3 regions of the Agrobacterium sp. 22-210-1 genome follow, and region 2 is predicted to be linked to each of the others. Evidence: predicted binding sites of a transcription regulator. Region 2 holds the regulator's gene; each other region holds the start of a gene.
What was found. Region 2 encodes PhoB, which activates phosphate uptake and scavenging genes when phosphate is short. Its sites were predicted from a motif close to TGTCATNNANCTGTCAT; they were not measured.
Positions count from the first base shown of each region.

Region 1 (7,825 bases), on a different contig from region 2:
TCAGTTCCAGCGGGTCTTCGGTGATCTTGCCCGCATCCTGCGCCAATGCCGGCAAGGCCAGGGTTGCGGCTGTCATCAACGCCAGTAGGGGCGCGCCTTTTCGTAGTGCTCTCACAGGTTCTCCTCCCTTGTGCTGCTACTCTTTCACTCCGCCCAGCAGAATTCCTTTGGTGAAATACTTCTGCGCGTAGGGGTAAATGATGAGGACGGGAATGATGGAAGCGATCATGATCGCTGACGTCACCGTCTCGAACGAATAATGGGCGGTGAGCAGGCTCGAGGCGAATTCGTCGTTCGAGTTGAGGTCGACGATGACGCGCTTGAGATAGACCTGAAGCGGGATTTTCTCTTCGCCGCGCAGCAGCACCATGGCCCAGAAATAGCCGTTCCAGCGTGAAACGATGCAGAACAGCGCAACGGTGACGATTGCGGGCTTGGAAAGCGGAATGAACACCTTCCACAGCAGCTGCAATTCGCTGGCGCCGTCCATCTTGGCGGCCTCTTCGAAGGACTTGGGCACGGCTTCGAAGAAATTGCGCAGCAGAATGACGTTGAAGGCGTTTGCCGCAAAGCCAAGGATGATGCCGAAGCGGCTGTCGAGAAGTCCAAGGTCGCGCATGTTCAGAAAGAAGGGGATCATGCCGGCGTTGAACCAGAGCGTAAACGCGATGGCGATGTTGAAGAAGGTGCGGCCACGCAGGCGCTTGCGCGAGAGGGCATAGGCTCCGGGGATCATGATCAGCAGGCTCATCAGCGTGCCGCCGAAGGTGTAGATGAAGGTGTTGCCATAAGCGACCCAGAACATCCTGTCGGACAGGACCCGGTCATAGGCGGCAAGCGTGACGTCCACCGGCCAGAGTGTGACGCGACCGGCCGTGACGGCGGCACCCGAGGACAGCGAGACCGACAGCACATAGATGAAGGGATAAAGCGTCGACAGGACGAACAGGCCGAGAAGAATGGCGTTTGCCCAGCCGAAAATCCTGTCGCCGCGGGAATAAAGATTGAAGTTTGCCATGTTTCAGCTCCTCACCACAGCGATGTCGACGAGACTTTTCGGCTGATACGATTTGCCGAATAGACAAGGACGAAAGCGATGACCGCGTTGAACAGTCCGGCGGCAGTCGCCAGATCGTATTGGGTGCCCTGCAGGCCGGTGCGGTAGATGAAGGTGGAAACGACGTCCGCCGTCTCATAAGTGGATGGGCGATAAAGCAGGATGATATATTCGAACCCGACCTCGACCAGATTGCCGATGCGGATGATCAGCATGATCACGATTGTCGGCAGGATGCAGGGCAGGGTGATGCGCCACATCATCTGCCAGCGCGATGCGCCGTCCACGCGGGCGGATTCGTAAAGTGTCGGGCTCACGCCGGCGATGGCGGCGAGATAGACGATGGATTCGAAGCCTGCCTCTTTCCAGACGGATGAGCCTATGTAGACCGGGCGAAACCATTCCGGCTGGGTCAGGAAATAGATCGGTTCGAACCCAAGGCCTTTCAGCATGAGATTGACGATGCCAATCGATGGCGAGAGGAAATTGATGACGATGCCGGCGACGATCACCACCGAAATGAAGTGCGGCAGGTAAACGACCGTCTGCGCCCAGCTGCGGGCAATGCCGCTTTGAATTTCGTTGAACATCAGGGCCAGAATGATCGGCACCGGAAAGGCGAAGATCAGGCCAAGGCCGCTGATGGTGATGGTGTTCCAGAAGGAACGAATGAACATGTCATTCTGGAAAAGCTCCACGAAATTCGCAAATCCGACCCAGGGGCTTTTTTCGATGCCGCGGAAGATCGAAAAATCCTGGAATGCGATGACCAGCCCGTACATGGGTTTGTAGAGGAAAACCGCAAACCAGATGAGCATTGGCGCGAGCAGGAGGTAGAGCTGCCAGTCGCGGCGCACGTCTTCCTGAAGGTCGTGAAGGCGCCCTTGAAAATCCTGTTTCATGGCCGCGCTCCACCCCGTGTTTTGAGCGATCTTCCGGTCGCCGCATCAAAGATGTGGACGCGTGCGGTATCGATGGACAGCCGGTTGATGCCGTTAAGGGCGTGGTCGCCATAAAGCGTTTCGGCTTTGGCGATAAATGGCTGGCCATCGGCCTTTCCATGCAGCAACGCTTCAGCGCCCAGAGGCTCCACGAGGTCGATGCTGCAATTTAGAACATCGCGGCCATCGCCAGCCTCCACCGACATGATTTCCGGCCGCAGGCCAAGCTTGACGGCCTGTCCTTGCGTCGTGTTCTGCGCGAAGGCATCGGGAATGTTGAAGCGCTGCCCGGAGCCGCCACCGAGGACAACGGTAACGCAGCCGTCATGGCTTTCGATCGTCCCGTCCAGAAGGTTCATCGGTGGGGAGCCTATGAAGCTTGCGACAAATGTGTTTGCCGGTTCGAGGAAAACCTCCATCGGCGAGCCGACCTGTTCGATATGGCCGCCATTCATGATGACGATACGGTCGGCAAGCGTCATCGCCTCCACCTGGTCGTGGGTGACATAGATGCTGGTAGCCTGCATCCGCTTGTGCAGCAGCTTGATCTCGGCGCGCATATGGGTGCGCAGCTTGGCGTCGAGATTGGAGAGGGGTTCGTCGAACAGGAAGATTTTCGGCCGGCGCACGATGGCGCGGCCCATGGCGACGCGCTGACGCTGGCCGCCGGAAAGATCTGCCGGCTTGCGGGCCAGATATTCGGTAAGTCCCAATATCTGTGCGGCTTCCGCAACGGCCTTGTCAACGACGGCGCGCTTCTCGCCCCTGACGCGCAGGCCGAATGCGATGTTCTCGGCCACGCTCAGATGGGGGTAGAGCGCATAGTTCTGGAATACCATGGCGACATCGCGGTCTTTCGGGGCGACCTTGTTGACGATCCGGCCATCCATTGAAACGGTGCCGTCCGAGATGTCCTCCAGTCCGGCGAGCATGCGCAGCGTGGTGGATTTTCCGCATCCCGAGGGACCAACGAGGACAACGAATTCCTGCGGCTGTATGGAAAGATTGATACCGTGGACGACTTCGAGAGCGCCGTAGCGCTTGACGACATCGTTGATTTGAACTGCAGACATGAAAGGCCCCTCCTCAAAAGCCTTGAATGTTCAGTCAGGCGTCTTCGACCCCCGTGAAGCGCGCTTCCTCGTGACGCGCGTGTTGACCTGTTCGATGAAGGTCCAGATCTTCGGGTTCTTGGAGAGTTCTGCGATCTTGGTTTCGAGTGATCCGAGATGGCGCTGGACGGCTTCGCGTGCGGCTTCGATATCGCCTGACTCGATGGCGCTCACGATCGCTTCGTGCTCCTCGATCACCTTTTCAGTGCGACGGACCGCAAAAACGCGCTTCAGATGGCGCATCCGGTCCATTTCACCTTTTGCCTGATTGACCACGCTCCAGGCGCCGGGAAGGCGGGCTGCCGCGAAGATGGTGCGGTGAAATTCCTCGTCCAGCAGGAAGAAATCCGTGAATTCCTCGTCTTCGGCTGCGGTGCGCTGCTGGGAAATGCAGGTTTTCAGACGGGCGATGTCTTCCAGCGAGTGCCGCTTGGTCGCCTCGATGACGGCGCCCTCTTCCAGCTTGAACCGGATGAAGCAGGCTTCCATGTAGCGCTGCACGTCGATCGGCGAGATATAGGTACCGCCCTGCGGTACGACAGTCACGAAACCTTCTTCGGAAAGGCGAATGATCGCCTCGCGCACCGGCGTCTTGCTGACATGCAAGAGCGCTGCGATTTCCTTTTCCGACAATGCGCGCCCGGGAAGCAGCTTCACCTCGACAATCAGTTTGCGAAGCAGGGCATGGATCCGGTTCGTCATGTTTCCATCAGCCGGCAAGTCTCGCGGGGTGACGAGTTCGGACAGCGGCAACGATGGAAATTCAAGAGCGTTAGACATATCAATAACCAAACTGAAATATCAGATTATGTAGTGACATATCTATTGTGTTTTTGAGAGTCAAGCGCGAATGATCGGTTGGGAAGCGCCACACCGAAAAACCGGAGCGATCTTTTGATCGCTCCGGTGCAAGGGTTTTGATTTTGAAGGAAGTTTCAGCGGCGGCTAAAAGCGCCTTGGGGCATGATAATGCCAGCTATTTTGCCGCCATTACCATGTTCACCGGGTGCTCGAGGTATTATTCGGCGGGCTGTGCCGCGCATGCCTGCTCGGAAGCTCTCTGCTCTCCGGAAAGGCTGCGCTGACCGAGGCCAATGATGGCGACTGTCGAAAGGCTGGCAGCAACGGACATCCAGAAGCCGTTGGTGGGGCCGAAATTATCGATGACCCAGCCGGAGATGAAGGCGCCGAGCGCCATGCCGATACCGATGCCGGTCATCACCCAGGTCACGCCTTCCGTCAGCATCGATTCCGGCACGCGGCGCTCGATAAGGCCGAATGCGGTGATGAAGATGGGCGAGATTGCAACGCCGCTGAGGAAAACGGCAAAGGCGAGCAGGGCAACGGTTGTCGTGGCAAAGAGGAGCGGCAGGGCGGTAAGCGCAAGGACGCTGACGGCAATCAGCAACTGGCGATGTAACGGCATTTTCGGGTTGATCGCGCCGAGCAGCAGGCCGACAACGAAGGAGCCTATGGCATAGACACCGATGACGAGGCTCGCGGCCTCCGGCTGGCCGAGTTGCTTGGTGATGGCCACAGCGCTTACCTCGGCCGTGGCGAAGGTTGAACCCACGAAGATCAGGGCGAGTGTGATGATCTGGACCGGCCGTAGCCGTATCGCTGATTGCTGCCGTGTCCCGCTTTCAACCGGGCGCACCTTGGGTTCTGTCGACCGCTGCAGCAGGAAGGCAAAGGTGCCGAGCGCCAGCGAGGCCGTGCTGATCATCATGCCCGCTTCCGGAAAGAGCGAGACCGCAAGCCCGACGGAAAGCGAGGCGCCGGAAATATAAACCAGCTCATCCGCGGCGGACTCAAAGGCAAAAGCCGTGTTCAGCTCTGGCCGGTCGCGGAAGATTTCCGTCCAGCGGGCACGCATCATGGCGGGGATGCTGGGCATGGCGGCGGCGAGGAAGGCTGAAAGGAACAGGGTCCAGACCGGCCACTTCTGGTTCGTGGCGAGGATCAAAACCACAAAGGCGATGACCGATATGATGGTGGCCGGGATGAGGACCTTGCTCTGGCCCTTGCGATCCACGAGGCGGGAGATCTGCGGTGCCGCAGCCGCATTGGTCAGCGCGAAGGTTGCCGAGACGGCGCCGGCAAGCCAATATTCTCCATGGGTCTGGGAAAGCATGGCGACGATACCGATCGGCGCCATCGCAATTGGCAGGCGGGCAAAGAAGCCCGCGGCGGAAAAGCCCTTCGCGCCCGGAGCCCTAAAAATTTCTCTGTATGGATTAGACATCGGGATGCACCTTGTTCAGGGAGTATCTACCACACACATACGTGGCGTATGTGAATGAGATAATTGCATACGTCGCGTATGTCAACTAATATACGTGGTGTATGTGGACGACGGAGAAAAAATGCGCAAACCCCGCAGTGAAATGATTGCCGAGACACGGGCAAAGCTTCTGTCCGCCGGTCGAAAGGCGTTTGGCAGCATCGGTTATGCCGAAGCGTCGATGGACGACTTCACCGCCGAGGCGGGGCTGACCCGTGGCGCGCTCTATCACCATTTCGGTGACAAAAAGGGCCTGCTGCTGGCGGTTGTCGCTGAAATTGACGCGGAGATGACAAAAAGACTCTGTGAGATTTCGTCGAAAGCCGCGACCCGGTGGGACGGTTTTATCGATGAGAATGTCGGTTATGTCCGCATGGCTCTTGAGCCGGAAATCCAGCGGATCATGTTTCGTGATGGACCGGCCGTGCTCGGTGATCCCTCCCGCTGGCCAAATGCCAATGGCTGTATCTCCGCCGTCGCGCGAAGCCTTGATGTGCTGAAGCAGGAAGGGGCGATCACCGATATTGACCCGGAGGCATGTGCCCGTTTCATCAACGCGGCAAGCAGCAGCGCCGCCCAGTGGATCGCGAATTCCGACGACCCTGAAAGGACTTCCAAACGGGCAGTTGAAAGCTTCCGGACCCTGCTTGAAGGATTGCGCATTCACAAAGGCTGATCCGTACCCGTTTAGGCGGGACCTCTCGACTGAAGGGAGAGCGGCGTGCCGGGTGCCCGCCTCACAGGTTCCCCGTCAGCGCTAGCTTTCACGACATGGCAATAGGTAAGTCATCCAACTGTCATATGGCGGGTCTAGGAGAGGTTGTGGTTTTCACATGTCTCGCGAGGGGAATATGCGCAAAATTGTTGCTGCTTTGGTCGCTACGACCTTTCTTGCCGGCGCCGCTCAGGCTGCCGAGGTCTATCCGCTTGATCGTGCTACGATCCTGACCGGTTCGCCGTTTGATTTCAAAGCGGAATTCGACGCGGTCGTAAAGCCGGAAGACGTCAAGATCACCGTCAACGGCCAGGATTACAAGGCTGTTCTCGGCAAGGACGTTGAGTTCGTTGCCGAAGAAAAGAACAAGGACAAGGTTCTTGGTTCGGCCGTCATCCTGCGCGGCATCACGCTCGCCAATGCCGGTGATTACAAGGTCGAAGTCTCGGCCGGTTCCGAGACCAAGAACGTGACCTGGACCGTTTATGGCACGCCTGCCCAGGCGAAGGCCAAGAACGTGATCTTCCTGATCGCCGACGGTCTGTCTGTCGCCCATCGCACTGCCGCCCGTATCATGTCCAAGGGCATGACCGAGGGTAAAGCCAATGGCCGTCTCAACATGGATGACGTGCCGCCGGTTGCCTTCATCGGCACCTCCGCCACGGACGCCGTCGCCACCGACAGCGCCAACACCATGTCGGCCTACATGACCGGCCACAAGACCGCCGTGAACGCTATCGGCGTTTATGCCGACCGCACTCCGGCCTCGCTCGACGATCCGAAGGTCGAAACGCTGGCTGAAGCCCTGCGCCGCCAGACCAAGAAGTCGATCGGCATCATCTCCACTGCCGAATTGCAGGATGCGACGCCGGCTGCCGTCGTTGCCCATACCCGCAAGCGTGGCGACAAGGCCGACATTAACGGCATGCTGTTCGACGTGAAGCCGGATGTGCTTCTCGGCGGCGGTTCCGCCTATTTCCTGCCGCAGGCGACCGCCGGCTCCAAGCGCAAGGACGACAAGGACTATATCGCCCTGTTCAAGGAAGCCGGTTACACGCTGGCGACCAGCAAGGCTGAACTCGCAACGGCTGCCGGCACCAACACCGGCAAGATCCTTGGCCTGTTCCACACCGGCAACATGGATACCACGCTCGATCGCGAGTTCCTGAAAAAGGGCACCACGGGCAAGTTCCCGGATCAGCCGGGTCTGGTTGAAATGACCAAGGTTGCGCTCGACAATCTGTCGAAGAACCCGGAAGGCTTCTTCCTGATGGTCGAAGCGGCGAACGTCGACAAGATGTCTCATCCGCTCGACTGGGATCGCGCCGTCGTCGATACGATCGAATTCGACAAGGCCATCGGCGTTGCCCGCGAATTTGCGGCCAAGAACCCCGATACGCTGATCATCGTCACCGGCGACCATACCCACGGCGTTTCCATCATCGGTACTGTTGATGATGACAAGCCCGGTACGGACATGCGCGAAAAGGTCGGCACCTATGCCGAAGCCGGCTTCCCGAACTACGAAGACAAGGACGGCGACGGTTATCCTGACAAGGTCGACGTTTCGCGTCGTCTCTTCCTGAACGCCAATAACGGTCCGGATCACTACGAAACCTTCCGCCCGAAGCTCGATGGCCCGTTTGCGCCGGCCATCCAGAACGAAAAGAAGGAATACATCGCCAACGAGCAATACAAGGATGTTCCCGGTGCCGT
Region 1 is NZ_JBNWCI010000003.1:282,378-290,202, forward strand. Features, by position in the region: gene ACQZ5F_RS19635 (extracellular solute-binding protein) at 1-76, opposite strand, end outside; gene ACQZ5F_RS19640 (carbohydrate ABC transporter permease) at 137-1,018, opposite strand; gene ACQZ5F_RS19645 (ABC transporter permease) at 1,030-1,959, opposite strand; gene ACQZ5F_RS19650 (ABC transporter ATP-binding protein) at 1,956-3,071, opposite strand; gene ACQZ5F_RS19655 (GntR family transcriptional regulator) at 3,102-3,890, opposite strand; gene ACQZ5F_RS19660 (MFS transporter) at 4,129-5,355, opposite strand; gene ACQZ5F_RS19665 (TetR/AcrR family transcriptional regulator) at 5,477-6,070, shown strand; gene ACQZ5F_RS19670 (alkaline phosphatase) at 6,246-7,825, shown strand, end outside.
Region 1: a site for PhoB is predicted at 6,179-6,195, ahead of ACQZ5F_RS19670 (alkaline phosphatase). Genes of this name have one in related genera too.

Region 2 (7,825 bases):
ACCCTTGGCAACCGCCATGATGTCAGGCGCAACGCCGGTCTGCTCATAGGCAAACAGCTTACCCGTGCGGCCGACGCCCGTCTGGACTTCATCAAAAATCAGGAGAAGGCCGTGCTCGTCGCACAATCCACGCAGGATTTGCAGGAATTCCTTGCTCGGCGCGCGAATACCGCCCTCGCCCTGGATAGGCTCGATCAAAAGCGCGGCCGTCTCAGACGTGATGGCAGCCTTCAAGGCATCGACATCAGCGAAAGGAACCTGATCGAAACCTTCGACCTTGGGACCGAAACCCTCGAGATATTTCTGCTGGCCGCCGGCAGCGATCGTTGCCAGCGTGCGGCCATGGAACGCGCCCTCGAAGGTGACGATGCGGAATTTTTCCGGGTGGCCCTTTGAATAGTGATAACGGCGCGCGGTCTTGATGGCGCATTCCAGCGCTTCAGCACCGGAATTGGTGAAGAACACCTTGTCCGCGAAGGTTGCTTCCGTCAGCCGTTTAGCGAGCTTTTCCTGTCCGGGCACTTCATAAAGGTTCGAGACGTGCCAGACCTTCTCGGCCTGCGCCTTAATTGCTTCCACGAGGTGCGGATGAGCGTGACCCAGCGAGTTAACCGCAACACCGGCTGCAAAATCCAGATATCGTTCGCCGCTCTCCGTGAACAGCCAGACGCCTTCACCGCGCTCGAAGCGCAGCGGGGCTCTTGCAAACGTATCGAACAATGGCGCGGCGGCTTCGGCCATGGCTGTATCACTCCTTGCGCGGATGCGCTGTCATAAGGTTGTCAATAGGCTCGCGAGGTTATCCCTCGCCTGAAAATCAAAAATGCCGCCTCGCGGCGGCAGGGGCACTATTGTCACTTCGTTTGCCGATGTCAACAAAAGTCCGCGTTTCCCGGGCTTCTCAAGCACTAGTAGGCGCCACCGAAGGAGGCCCAAGGTGTTGCCTTTCAGACTCAACGCACCAGCAAGTTGGGGAAAACCGGAAAATCGATTCCAGATGATTCCCGCGACTCTTGCCACGGAGTCGGGCTGGCACTAGGTTAATCGCTAATTACTAGACTGCATTGCGGCGGAACTAGTCACCTAAAATCCGGCAGAAACCACGCTCGCGGCGCGCCCGCGAGACGGAGAGGGATTCTGCCGAAAGATACGCGACAAGCGGAGAAGCGGCATGAACTGGACAGACGAGCGGGTCGAGAAACTCAAGAAATTGTGGGCCGAAGGACTGAGCGCCAGCCAGATAGCAGCGCAGCTGGGCGGTGTAAGCCGTAATGCCGTGATCGGCAAGGTCCATCGTCTCAATCTACCGGGACGCGTCAAGGCCGGCGGACCGGTCACTTCGGCACGCTCCGCGCCCAAGCGCACCGCGGCCCCTGCCCCGCGCGCGACAAATTTCACGGCACGCGTCAGCGCGGCGCCGGCCCGCACCATGAGCCGTTCGAACGCAGCAACGGCTCTTCATGAAGAGATCGATATCGAAACCGCGCAGGTTCTCGATTACGTTCCTTCCAGAAATGTAGTGACGCCGATTTCCCGTCGCTTGACGCTGACGGAACTGACCGAGCGCACCTGCAAGTGGCCGGTCGGTGATCCCTTGAAAGACGATTTCCACTTCTGCGGTTGCGAAGCGCTGGAATCCTCACCCTATTGCAAGTTCCATGCGAAACTCGCCTACCAGCCGGTCAGTGAGCGCCGCAAGGCTTGAGTGTTGCGGCACGCATTCAGCACTCAAAAACTACGGGCCTTCGGGCCCGTTTTTTTATGACAAATTCAGGCCGGTTCCGGAAAACAATCGCCGGTGGAATGTTCGGCCTTTCCTCCACGCCGCCCGGGCCAGGCACGTCCGGTTTAAACGGCATCTTTGGACGTGCCCTATCTCTTTGTTTTTACGTATTTTCCGGACGTAGAACCGCTTTACTGGAAATACTCTAGCCCACAATCCGCATGCGAACAGGCCGCCGATTGTCCATTCAAAAGGTCAAGGTGCCGTGTTTGGGAAAGGTTCAAAACCGAAAGGCCCGAAACCGGAATGGTGTCGGGCCTTTTGATTTTGGTCAGATGTTGTGCTGATTGAAGCTGCTGTTCGGCTTAGCTCAGGCTTCCATCGAATATCCAGCACCGCGAACGGTGCGGATGACATCCTGCATGTGCGAAAAATTGAGCGCCTTGCGCAGGCGCCCTACGTGAACGTCAACGGTGCGCTCATCCACGTAGATATCGTGACCCCAGACGCCGTCCAGCAACTGCGAGCGGGAGAACACCCGACCCGGAGATGTCATCAGGAATTCCAGCAGGCGAAATTCCGTCGGTCCGAGGCGCACTTCGCGGCTCTTGCGGTGAACGCGGTGGGTTTCGCGATCGAGTTCGATATCGCCGCATTTCAGCACCGATGAAAGAACCTCCGGGCGGGCCCGGCGTAGCATCGCCTTGACGCGGGCCATGAGTTCCGGCGTCGAGAATGGCTTGACGACATAATCGTCGGCGCCGGTGGCAAGACCGCGCACCCGCTCGCTTTCTTCACCGCGCGCTGTCAGCATGATGATGGGCAGGCGTTCGGTTTCGGGCCGCATTCTCAAGCGCCGGCACAGTTCGATGCCGGAAACACCGGGCAACATCCAGTCCAGGATAAGAAGATCCGGAATACGTTCCTGCAGCCTGATTTCCGCCTCGTCGCCACGGGGTATCGTGTCGACGTCGTATCCCTCAGCCTCGAGATTGTAACGAAGCAGGACGCTCAACGCTTCCTCGTCTTCCACAACTGCAATCTTGGGCACCATATACTAACTCCGCAAGCTTCTGCCTGTCTGTTATTCGGTCACCGAACCGAGTGTGTTGGAACTATCGTCCTTCGGACGCTCACCCTCCGGCTGGCTGCCGGTGGCCATGTAATAGATTGTTTCAGCGATATTCGTCGCATGATCGCCGATACGCTCGATGTTCTTGGCGCAGAACAGAAGATGTGTGCAGGTGGTGATGTTGCGCGGATCTTCCATCATGTAGGTCAGAAGCTCACGGAAGAGCGACGTGTACATGGCGTCGATTTCTTCGTCCCGTTCACGAATGGCGTTGGCTTTCTCGGCAGAACGCGTGGAATAGACGTCGAGTACTTCCTTGAGCTGCACCAGCGCCAGTTCCGACAGATGTTCGAGACCGCGGGCGAGCTTGCGCGGCACGCCGGTGCCGGCAACCGCGATAACGCGCTTGGCGGTGTTCTTGCCGAGATCGCCAACGCGCTCGAGATCGCCGGCAATACGCAGCGTGCCGATGATTTCGCGAAGATCGGCCGCGACAGGCTGCCGTCTGGCGATGGTGACGATGGCCTTGTCGCCGATCTCGCGCTCGGAATGGTCGAGGATCGCGTCGTCGGAAATGACCTTCTGCGCAAGCGCAGCGTCGGAATTGACCAGTGCGCGCACGGCGTCGGCGCACATCTGCTCGGCCAGACCGCCCATTTCGGCGATGCGGCGCGTCAGGAACTTCAATTCCTCGTCATAAGCGGACAGAATATGCGAATGGGTCGTTGTCTGTGTCATGGTCTAATCCTCCGGCTTGGCCTTCATGCACGTGCACGCCAACGGGGCACGGCAAAGGCACCAGTCTTGTTCGGTTTCGATAAAGCGCCGGCCGGAAATCAGCCGAAGCGGCCCATGATGTAATCCTGCGTACGCTGGTCGTCCGGATTGGTGAACATCTTGTCCGTTTCGTTTTCTTCGACAAGATGACCAAGATGGAACATGGCCGTACGCTGGGAAACACGCGCTGCCTGCTGCATGGAGTGCGTGACGATGACGATCGTAAAGTTGGCGCGCAGTTCGTGGATCAGTTCCTCGACCTTGGCGGTTGCGATCGGATCGAGCGCCGAGCAGGGTTCATCCATCAGGATCACTTCCGGGCTGACGGCAACCGCGCGCGCAATACACAGACGCTGCTGCTGACCACCGGAAAGGCCGGTACCGGATTCCTGCAGACGGTCTTTCACCTCGTTCCACAGGCCGGCCTTCTGCAGGCTCTGTTCAACGATCTGGTCCATATCCGCCTTGTTACGGGCAAGGCCGTGGATGCGCGGACCGTAGGAGATGTTCTCGTAAATCGTCTTCGGGAAGGGGTTCGGCTTCTGGAACACCATGCCGACGCGGGCGCGCAATTCCACGACGTCGATCGCCTGATCGTAGATATCGTCGCTGTCGAGGGTGATCTTGCCGGTGACCCGGCAGCCATCGATCGTATCGTTCATGCGATTCAAGGTACGCAGGAATGTGGATTTACCGCAACCGGACGGACCGATGAGCGCAGTGACCGTGTTTTCGCGGACATTGAGGTTCACGTCGTAAAGCGCACGCTTTTCGCCGTAAAAAACCGAAACGTCCTTGCCGATCATCTTGTACGAAACTTCATTCATTTTCTTGTCCAGCGCCTTTTCAACTGCTGCTTCCGACAACATGTTCATTGCTCAATCTCCCTCTACCAGCGCCGTTCGAAGCGGCGACGCAACAGGATTGCGCCAACATTCATGACGATGAGGAACAAAAGCAGGATGATGATAGCGCCGGATGTCCTTTCGACAAAGGCACGTTCCGCTTCGTTCGCCCACATGTAAATCTGCACCGGCAGAGCCGTGGACGGATCCATCGGCGTTGTCGGATAATTTGCAACGAATGCCACCATGCCGATCAAGAGCAGCGGCGCCGTTTCACCCAGCGCATGGGCAAGGCCGATGATGGTGCCGGTGAGAATGCCGGGCATGGCGAGCGGCAGAACGTGATGGAAGATCGTCTGCATCTTCGAGGCGCCGAGACCAAGTGCTGCGGCACGGATCGACGGCGGCACGGCCTTCAGTGCGGCGCGTGTGGCAATGATGATTGTCGGCAGTGTCATCAGCGTCAGGACAAGGCCGCCGACCAGAGAGGCCGAGCGCGGAAAGCCCATGAAGTTGATGAAGACGGAAAGGCCGAGCAGACCGTAAACGATGGAGGGAACTGCCGCGAGATTGTTGATGTTCACCTCGATAAGGTCCGTCAAACGGTTCTTCGGCGCGAATTCCTCGAGATAGATGGAGGCTGCGACACCGATCGGCAGCGACAGAACCAGCACGATCATCATCATATAGAAGGAGCCGATCAGCGCCACACCGACACCCGCCGCTTCCGGACGGCTCGAATTGCCGTTGACGAAGATGCCGGTGTTGAAATGTTTGCCGAGCTGGCCGCCTTCGGCGAGCTGATTCATCCAGCCGAGCTGCTGGTTCGAGATACGGCGGTTGGCTTCATCCACCGTCAGATCGACCTGGCCCTTGAAGGCACTATCCACATCGCCCGATGCGAGAAGCGTGACGTTGCGCGTGGTGCCGATAACGGCAGGATCGGCGACGACGATGTCGCGCAGCTGGGTGCGGACGCTGTCGGAGATCATGACGTTGACGGCGCGCAGACCGGCGCGGTCCGTCGGCGCGACGCCCAGAACCTTGGCAACCGCATCTCGGGCGAGAACGGGATAATTGGCCGTCATCAGCTTTGCGGGGTTTGCGGCCCGCTCATTCTTCGGATCGATGATCAGTTCGGAAAACTCGACCGGAACCGTGATCATCGTCTGCTGGAAGGCGGTGTACCCCTTGGATACGACCGACCAGAGCAGCAGGAAGAGGAAGATGAGGCCGAAGGAAATCGCTGCCATTCCATAGGCGCGGAAGCGGCGTTCGGCGGCATAGCGGCGCTTGATGCCGATATCACGGCGCGTGGCGCTGTTTCCGGCGGCAGCACCGGCTGTGGGAGAAACGATGTCGGTCATTCATATTGCTCCCGGTATTTGCGCACGATGTAAAGCGCGTAGATATTCAGGCAAAGCGTGATGGCGAAAAGCGTGATGCCCAGCGCGAAGGCGACAAGCGTCTGCGGCGAGGTGAATTCAAGGTCGCCGGTCAGCTGGCTGACGATCTTGACCGTCACCGTGGTCATCGGTTCGAACGGGTTGATCTGCAGGCGGGCCGCAACACCGGCGGCGAGAACCACAATCATCGTTTCGCCGATCGCACGCGACGCCGTCATCAGCACGGCGCCGACGATGCCGGGAAGAGCGGCAGGAACGATGACCTTCTTGATGGTTTCAGAGCGCGTGGCACCAAGACCGAGAGAACCGTCGCGCAACGAACGCGGCACAGCGGTGATGATATCGTCCGACAGTGAAGAGACATAGGGAATGAGCATGATGCCCATCACAAAGCCGGCGGTAATGACGCTCTGCGCCTGGATGAAATTGGCATAGTTGCCGGTTGTGAGACCGCTGATCTGCGTGGAAATGTCTCGCAGGAAAGGACCCACCGTCGTCAGCGCGAAGAAGCCATAGACGATCGTGGGAATACCGGCGAGCACCTCGAGCAGCGGCTTTGCCACTGAACGCAGGCGCGGCGAGGCGTATTCCGACATGTAAATCGCCGAAAACAGACCGACCGGGACCGCGACCAGCATGGCGACGAAGCCGATATAGAGCGTGCCGGCAAGCAGCGGGATGAGGCCGAACTGGCCGGAGGAGTCCGTTGCACCGGCGGCGGCGAAACGCGGATCCCACACGGTTCCGAAAAAGAACTGGTGTGCCGGAACCATGGTGAAGAACTGGATGGCTTCCGTCAGCATCGACAGGACGATGCCGATGGTCGTCAAGATCGCGATGGACGAGGCAACAAGCAAGGATGCGAGAATGACCCTTTCAACCTTGTTGCGGGCCCGAAAGCGCGGAGCGATCGAACGCAGCGCATAAGCGGCGCCGGCGAACGCGGCCGCCAGCACGATGACGATCATCGCGATGCGGCTTGTAGTGGTCATCGTGTTCAGCGTCTGGGCAGCATCGACCATATAACGCTCAGGATCGCCGGCGATCGCGACGCCTTTCGATGCCAGAAGCGGCCTTACCGCGGCTGTATCCGCGTCTGCCTGCGCAGTTTCTTCCGCCGTCAGGCGCTGAAGACCACGGGCGATGGAGCTCACCATGCCATATGTCAGGCTTTGCTGCGCCTCGGACTGGGCGCGCACATCTTCGGGAAAATTGCCGCGCACGGCAGAAGTGACGACCAGCGGGCTGATAACGAGCCAGACACAGAGAATGAACGCCGCGGGCAACACCGCCCAGACGACCGCGTAGGAGCCGTGATAACCGGCACGGGAATGCATGCTGGCGGGGCGCCCGCCAGACAGAGCAATGGCGCGGCGGCTGCCGAGCAGATAACTGCCGATGCCGATCAGCGCCAGTATCAGCAAAAGGATCGATGTGTTCATTAGAATTCCCTCGGCGTGCCTCAAGAGCACGGTGCGATATCGGGCAAATCAAAAAGTCATCAAAACGAGACCGCTGGACCATCCAGAGATGCCTGCCTTTTGACTGTATCAAAGTCTGGCAAGCGTCAAGGTTGATACAACCTATCCATCTGTAATCCATAAACAATTATGTGGATGGCGATGGATCGGAACTGTCAACCGGAGACAATCGCCGAAGCGGAGAGGCACCGGGCGAAACAAGGGGCGCGGCAAGCCGCGCCCCTCGTCTTTATTACATGGAAGCGCCGGCTGCGAACTTGGCGCGGATTTCTTCGCGCTCCTTGTCCGGAGCGGCAACCAGGCCGTAGTTGGCGAGCGGGGAATCAGGGCCGATCATGTCGTCAGAAACGAAGAACTCGACATATTCCTTGAGGCCCGGGATAACGCCCAGGTGAGCCTTCTTCACGTAGAAGAACAGCGGACGGGAAACCGGGTACTTGCCGCTGGCAACGGTTTCGGTGGACGGAACAACGCCAGAAACAGTGGCAACCTTCAGACGGTCAGCATTGTTTTCATAGAAA
Region 2 is NZ_JBNWCI010000001.1:2,238,936-2,246,760, forward strand. Features, by position in the region: gene ACQZ5F_RS11245 (aspartate aminotransferase family protein) at 1-741, opposite strand, end outside; gene ACQZ5F_RS11250 (GcrA family cell cycle regulator) at 1,172-1,705, shown strand; gene phoB (phosphate regulon transcriptional regulator PhoB) at 2,094-2,777, opposite strand; gene phoU (phosphate signaling complex protein PhoU) at 2,808-3,533, opposite strand; gene pstB (phosphate ABC transporter ATP-binding protein PstB) at 3,632-4,447, opposite strand; gene pstA (phosphate ABC transporter permease PstA) at 4,462-5,784, opposite strand; gene pstC (phosphate ABC transporter permease subunit PstC) at 5,781-7,265, opposite strand; gene ACQZ5F_RS11280 (substrate-binding domain-containing protein) at 7,537-7,825, opposite strand, start outside.

Region 3 (7,825 bases), 1.4 Mb from region 2:
GGAATGCTCAAAGGTTACGGGAACGCCGTCGACGCGGAAGCGACGCGCGTCTTCATCCAAGCCTGTGCCGACTTCTTTGCTCATTTGGATGCTCGCCGCGTGACGGCAGAATTGATCGGAGACCTGCTGTGAGCCGCTTTTACTACGTTCATCCCGAGAGTGGGTGCGCTTTCTCCTCGGAAGACCCTCCAGAGGTGGTTTTGGCATCCGGAGACGACCTCTGCATGGAAGTTGACCTCCACGAATATCTTAAAACGTGTGCTGAATGGGGGATCTCTCCCAAATCCGCGATCGCCGACCTGCTAGGAGACCTCCTATGAAATTCACCGACCTCATGATCGACCTTGAAACCCTTGGAACCGCCGTGAACGCACCTGTCGTTGCGATCGGCGCCGTTTTCTTCAATCCTGAGACCGGTGAACTCGGCGAGACCTTCGATGCAGCGATCGATGTCGAAGACGCAATGCGCTACGGCAAGGCGTCGGGCTCGACCATTCGCTGGTGGCTCGGGCAGGGCGATGCAGCGCGCCAGAAGGTCGTTCGCGGCAAGCATCCGTCACACCTCGTTTTCACGAAGTTCCATGAGTTCTGTTTGAAGCACGGCGATAACGTGAAGCCGTGGGGCAACGGCGCTTCGTTCGACATCTCGATCCTCGAATATGCGTTCGGACGGATCATTGAGCGCCCCGCTCCGTGGAAATTCTGGAACGTTTGTGATTGTCGAACGATCAAGCGTCTCGCCGACGGCATAGTTACTTTCGACGAAAAGCTTGAGGGAACTGCGCATACGGCGCTTGATGACGCCAAGCACCAGGCGAAGTGGGTTTCCGTTTACTGGCAAGGATTACGTCGCCGCGCGCAGGGGCAAGCGCCCTTGCCATCGTCGTCAGCAGGCTGGAGCACTCCGGCTAACGCAGCATCGGACTTGCTCGACGGTCTTTGATGTCTCTCCGCACCCGCTCAGCCTTGCGTGCCGGCCAGCAGGCCATCAGCCGCATCGTTCGCACCGAAAAGGCCAAACTGATCATCAGCGGCATGGGCTCTGGTAAGACTGGCGGTACGCTTGATGGATTGACCTACCTGTTGAACCGCTTCGACGTGCAGCACGTTCTTGTCATTGCCCCACGCTACGTGGCCCTGAACACGTGGCACGACGAGGTTAAGGCGTGGGCGCACACGCAGGCCATCTCCTGCGCTATCGCCGTGGGCGACGCTTCCGAGCGTGCCGCCGCAATCGCGCAGGGTGCCGAGATTACGACCATCAATCCGGAGAACCTGTCATGGTTGGCGAAGCATATTCGCACGGTCGAGAACTGGATTTGGGACACGGTCATCATCGACGAGTCCAGCCGATTCAAGGCAGGTGAAGCGCGAACTAAGGCCACCAAGACCAAGCGTGCTGATGGGACTGTTCGCGCCTCAAAGGGTGGCAACATGACCCGGTTTGGGATCATGACGACGGCGCGCAGAAAGATCGAACGGATTTTCCTTTTGACCGGCACGCCTGCACCGCAGGGTGTTATAGACCTATGGGCGCAGTCATATCTGCTCGACCAAGGGAAAGCCCTCGGCCGCAGCAAGTCCGATTTCGAGAAAGAGTATTTTGACAAAGACCGGCTCACGCATGCCGTGACGATCAAGCCCGGAGCCGAGGAGAAGATCCTTTCGAAGATCGACCATCTCATCGTCACGATCCCGCAGGAGAAAGTGACGGAGGAACCTCAGTTCATTCCGATGCCGGTCGATATGCCGGCGAAAGCGTTCGAAGAATACAAAGACTTCGAGAGAACGCTTTACACCGAGCCTTACGATGTGGAGGCGGTTTCGAGCGGTGTCCTCGCGAACAAGCTCTTGCAATTTGCGAACGGCAGTCTCTATCGCGAAGATCGTAGCGTTGTGGAAATTCATGACGCCAAACTGGCGGCATTGGAAGAACTCGTCGACACCGCGCATGGCGAAAACCTGCTGATTTTCTACAGCTTCAAATTCGACAAGGATAAAATCAAGACCCGGTATCCTGATGCGGTGGTCGCCAATGACTATAAGGGTGACCTCGTCGGCGACTGGAACAAGGGAAAAATCCGGAAGCTGCTGGCACATCCAGCGTCGATCGGACATGGTACCAACCTTCAATACGGTGGGCATATCGCCGCCTGGTATGGTCTGACATTCTCCCTCGAGCTTTGGCAGCAGGCGAACATGCGCCTTCCGCGACCCGGTCAGACGCGCCAAGTCTTGATTTATCCGATAATTGCACGCGGGACATATGACGAAAGAGCGCTCTCAGTTCTTAGTCGCAAGGAATCGACGCAAGACCACATCATTCAAACATTTACAATGAAACCTTGACTTTCACATTAGATGTGACATTTCATGACGGTGAATCGGGGCGCTTGGCGTCTTGATATTCCGTTTAGAAAGGATTCACTGTGAGCGTTCCCTTCCGGACACCTGACAAACAGGTGCATCCTGAGTTTGCCCGTCGAATGGTACAGGCTGCTGACAGCAATTACCAGGTTCCGGCACCCAACGAAGGTCGTCTCCGCTGGTTCTCAGAACAGTTCGAGCATCGCGGACACAAGGTTTCCATGGAGACCATCCGGAAGTGGTTCGCCGGCATGACGGTGCCGCGAGCGAAATTGCTCATACCTCTCGCTGAAATTCTAAAGGTCGACGCAGGCTGGCTGGCGGCCGGAACACCTGCAAAGTTGACCGGTGCTCAGCAGCGCGCGAACGTGATGGCGGAGCAGGGTGCCGCAAACGTTATTGCCGGCTTCGTTCAGATGGACGGTGGTCAAGCGGCGTTTCCCGGCCCCAACGACCGGGAGGCGCGTGATAAGTCGATAGACATGCACGCGATCATCCGCGGGGCGAAATACGATATTACCATCACGACTCTTGTCCAAGGACAGTTCAAGATCCCGGTTTCTGCCTCTGAGAACATTATTTTGGCGGTGGCTCGTGAGCCTGCTCCCGGCTTCGGTGTTAAGGTTTTCGAGATTGATTGGGCACGCGGCCTCGAAGTGGGGAAACTGGAGAACGGCGCGCTGATCCTCGACGGCAATCTGTCGAATTGGCGCGAGGTCAAATCATTCTCGGAGCGGCTTTAATGGTGAGCGTGGTATCGATCTTCTAGTACCACGGATCGTACCATGTTTGCCAAGAGACTTACCGATATCTGCTGAGACGTATAGATACGCACACTTGCTGAGAATGCCGGGTCTTCTAGGGATACGAGACGCTTCGAGCCGTTTGAGGAGAAGAAGTGGCGACCCCTGCAGGACTCGAACCTGCGACCTACTGCTTAGAAGGCAGTTGCTCTATCCAGTTGAGCTAAGGGGCCGTCACACCGGGCAATCGATGCTCCGGCAAAAACTTTGGTCGTCGTGTTTCAGTGCGTCCAGGGCTGGGTGCGGTTGAAACGGAAATTGTCGGTGTAGGAAACCACCTTGCGGGTCGCTTCCTTCGGCAGAATGACGCGGTATTCGATGCCCTTGCGCTGTGCATAGGCTTCGGCCTGTTCCTGCGTCTCGAATGTCAGCTTGACCTGCTGCTTCATGTCGGAACTGGAGGTGTAGCCCATGATCGGGTCGATCTTGCGCGGAACTTCGGCGTCGAATTCCAGAACCCAGACATTGGTCTTCGCCGTGCCGGATTGCATGGCGGTTTTTGCAGGGCGGTAAATCTTCGCAGACATGTCGAAACTGCTCCGGTTGGGCGGCGGGGCATGGCACCCCGGATTATTCTTCACGTACCTGAATAGAATAACCAAATCGTGTCAGGAACGTTGAATTTGGAATGGACTGACTTCCCGTGAGAGTCAAGATGATTATCCCCTCGCTTTCCCCTGGCGATCTTCCCACGCCGGCACCGCGCTCTGTTGATCGAGACAATGGCTGAACAAAGATGAATTTCCCTGTTGCGGACTTCAGGTGAACCGTGTATTCCCCAGCCATCGCCTCGGCGGAGTGTAGCGCAGTCTGGTAGCGCATCTGGTTTGGGACCAGAGGGTCGGGAGTTCGAATCTCTCCACTCCGACCATTTTAAAGCAAAACATCAGCTTTACGGCGTAACCCCTTCAAACAAGCGTCTGTTCAGTCTGTGGATGGTCCGGCCAATGTGCTTTCGGCCGTGCCGATTGTCATGACATTGCCGCGCCAGGCCACTGCGCTGCCGATCCAGCTGCGGGCCCAGACGACGGACATGATCATATCCCGGGCGATCATGGCGGGCAGCGTATGGAGGGATAGCGGCCAGCGGTTGAGGGCTGCGAGCACCAGTTCCGGGACATACATGATGGCAAGCACGGCAAAAGCGGTGATGGCGAGGTTCATGTCCATCATCGCAGCGGCAGCGAGCGCAAGGAGGAGCGGGGGAAGCGCGCCGGTCAGGATTTCCGGTGCGAAATATTGCGGGAAGGTCACACGCCTCAGTCGCGCCCAGCGGGTCTGGCGCGACCAGATTTCACTGGGGTGGCGCTGGCCGAGCGGCTGTTCGAAAGGCGGCGAGACCAGATGCACCTTGCGGCCGGCGTTTCGGACCAGTTTGGTCGAAGCGGCGTCTTCGGCGATTTCGGCGGCGAGTGCCCGGATGCCGCCGTGGTCTTCCAGGAAGGGCTTGTTCCACAACATCGACTTGCCCTGTGCGAAACCGATGCCGATCGCTTCCGCGGCATATTGCCAACGGCCCTGCGAACCGTTGAGGAAGGCGCATTCCACATGCGCCCAGAAGCCCGCCGGACGTGAGCCGAGGGGCGGCGAGCAGACCAGCCCGCTATCCGGCCGCCAGGCCGACATCATGGTCGCTATGTAGGATTTCGGCATCAGCACGTTCGAATCGGCAAGGATGACCCATTCATGCCGGGCGGCGCGCCAGCCCTTGACGCAATTGTTCAGCTTCGGATTGGCGCTGATACGGTCGTCGCCGAGGAGCACCTGCGCCGGGATCGCCGGGAAGGCGGCGCTCGTCCGGCGCACCTCGTCGATTACCGGATCGAATTCATCGGCAACGCAGAACAGCAATTCATAATCCGGCCAGTCGATTTCAAATGCCCGCAACAACGTCAGCGACGTGAAGTTTTCCACGCCGCGCAGGGGCACCACGATCGAGACAGGCGGCTTTTGTCGCACAAGCGCGTTTTCCGTGTCGCGCCGCCTCAGGCGCCAGCCGGCGAGAACAATGCCGAGAAGATTGAAGGCAAGCAGCAGAATTGCGCAAAGGGCAAAGACAGTTTCCATGCTGGCCAGTTCCACTCCCTAGCTTCCGGCGGTTCACCCCGCCAACCGATTCCATGGAATTCGTCTTTGCCGATTATAACGTTTAGGTGACAGTTACATGTCATCATCGGCAGGGCGGGCAGGCTATGTGGTGCGGGAAACGGCGCTCAAGCATCTGGCGTGCCGCAAAGAAAAGCCCTTCGCGGAGAAGGGCCCAATCGTCACCATGGCATGAACTTTAGTGGATGTTCAGAATATGTGCGTGACTGCTTGCGACGAGAAACGATTCCCGGGCTTTTTCGATGTCGCACCTGCCGGCGATCGCATCGAGGCAGTTTCTTCGCGCTTCTTCATATTCCGGCCCATGTTCTTCCGGCCAGCGGTACATCAGCATGTCCAGCGCCACCAACGGGCTGTAGATTTCCACGGCTACGCACAGCGGCAGGTGGATGGCAACGGGCTTCATCCACGAGGCATGGTGACACGGCTCCGTTCTGTTAATCAGCATGTCATTCCTCCCTGTTTTCCGCGCCTTCATGGCGGTTTTCATTCCCATGCGCGTAATGCCCGCCTCACGAAATGGTTCCCGATCACCTAAAATGTGATCGATTGGGGGGTTCCAATTTTCCAAGATGAATGGAAGATGAACGGAATGATGAACCGGAGATGAACAAAACCGCTATTGGCGCGTTGTAATGTCCATAAGAAGGAGAACCCACATGTTCAATTTGTCAGGCATTCAGGAAAGCTTCTTCGGAGACCGCATGGCGGGTGTTTGCCAGGCGATCACCTCAGCTCTGGCCTTCGAAACAGGTCTCGAAAAGTCGCGTATTTCGGCAAGCGTTGAAAACGACGTGATCTATCTGGAAGGCACGGCTGATTCGGTCGAGGCGATCGATATCGCCATCAACCTTGCCGCTTCGATCTCCAATTGCCGGATTCTGAGCCATATCGAGCCGGTTTACTGAACATTGCACCAGCCGGGCGAAACATCGTCCGGCACTATTCAGATGCAATAACGCGGCAACATTATTTCCGGTTGCCGATTTGCCCACTGCGGACCATATCGCCCGGCTTGATGCCATAACGTTTTGCGGTGCCGCCATTCAGTTCAAGCACAAATTTAACCGGACCACGGGAGCTGATGATCGCTTCCGAATGCGGAACTGCGTTTTCGTGAATATGGGTAATACGCCCGTCGCGGGCGATGAACAGCATGTCGAGCGGGATGAGCGTGTTGCGCATCCACATGGCCACGTCGCGTTCCTGGCCGAAATCGAACAACATGCCGCTTTCAAGCGGCATGGCTTTGCGGAACATCAGCCCCTGTTCGCGCTGGGCATTGCTAAGGGCCAGCTCCGCCGTGAAATCGTGGTTTTTTCCTGAAGCGGTTTCGATCGTCAGTGGCTCGGACGTGAAGGTCTGTTGCTGAGCCTGAACAATGCCTGCGAGCGAGAAAAAAAGAAGCGCCATAACGGCGCTCTTCATTATTTTAGGCAACAGGCCGGCCATCAGTGCGACATCCCGACTGAGACCGGGTTGTCGGGGTGAATTTCAGCCGCCATCAAACCCTTGTCGCCATCGCCGAAACGCACCAGCACCACCTGGCCCGGGCGCAGTTCCGTCAGGCCGAAACGACGCAGCGTTTCCATATGCACAAAAATGTCTTCCGTTCCTTCGCCACGCGTCAGGAAGCCGAAACCCTTGGTGCGGTTGAACCACTTGACGATGGCGCGCTCCAGCCCGCTTGAGGGTGTGACCTGCACATGGGTGCGCACCGGCGGCAGCTGCGAGGGGTGAACGGCGGTCGATTGATCCATCGACAGGATGCGGAAAGCCTGAAAGCCGCGGTCACGACGCTGGATGAGGGCGACGATGCGGGTGCCTTCGAGAATGGTCTGGTATCCGTCCCGACGCAGGCAGGAGACGTGCAGCAGCACATCCTGCGTGCCGTTATCGGGCACGATGAAGCCGAAACCCTTGGCGACGTCGAACCATTTCACGACGCCGGTAATTTCGGTCAGGTCCACGGCATCGCCCGAAAGGTCCTCGACATCGACTATCGTTTTCGATGACATCCTATCAGCCATATCCTGCCAACCCCTCGATTACGCGCCATACACCGGTCAACTGATTCCTGTGTACCAGATTAACATCTTGGTAACGGTTCCACGCAAGCCCTAGTTTTTGATTTGCGCAGCTGCTTTTATGTCGCCGTCCTTGTCCGGGGCTTGCGATCATGCGTTTAACGGCTCCGGACCCGTGTATTGGAGAGGAAGAAAATGCGGTATCTGCACACAATGGTTCGTGTCAAAGACCTTGGCGAATCAATGAAATTCTATTGCGACCTCATGGGTCTCGAGGAAATACGCCGAATCGAAAACGAAAAAGGCCGATTCACTCTGGTTTTTCTTGCCGCGCGTGATGACATTGCTGTGGCCAGGGAAAAAAAGGCGCCGAGCCTCGAACTCACGTATAATTGGGATACCGAGGATTACACCGGCGGCCGCAATTTCGGCCATCTGGCTTACGAGGTCGACAATATCTACGACTTCTGCGCCAGGCTCCAGCAGAATGGCATCGTGATCAACCGGCCGCCGCGTGATGGG
Region 3 is NZ_JBNWCI010000001.1:859,702-867,526, forward strand. Features, by position in the region: gene ACQZ5F_RS04410 (hypothetical protein) at 1-103, shown strand, start outside; gene ACQZ5F_RS04415 (3'-5' exonuclease) at 317-943, shown strand; gene ACQZ5F_RS04420 (SNF2-related protein) at 943-2,349, shown strand; gene ACQZ5F_RS04425 (hypothetical protein) at 2,430-3,110, shown strand; tRNA gene ACQZ5F_RS04430 (tRNA-Arg) at 3,267-3,343, opposite strand; gene ACQZ5F_RS04435 (ETC complex I subunit) at 3,392-3,697, opposite strand; tRNA gene ACQZ5F_RS04440 (tRNA-Pro) at 3,965-4,041, shown strand; gene ACQZ5F_RS04445 (ceramide glucosyltransferase) at 4,095-5,237, opposite strand; gene ACQZ5F_RS04450 (DUF982 domain-containing protein) at 5,455-5,724, opposite strand; gene ACQZ5F_RS04455 (BON domain-containing protein) at 5,936-6,184, shown strand; gene ACQZ5F_RS04460 (DUF192 domain-containing protein) at 6,246-6,728, opposite strand; gene ACQZ5F_RS04465 (cold-shock protein) at 6,728-7,306, opposite strand; gene ACQZ5F_RS04470 (VOC family protein) at 7,499-7,825, shown strand, end outside.
Region 3: a site for PhoB is predicted at 5,324-5,340, ahead of ACQZ5F_RS04445 (ceramide glucosyltransferase). Genes of this name have one in related genera too.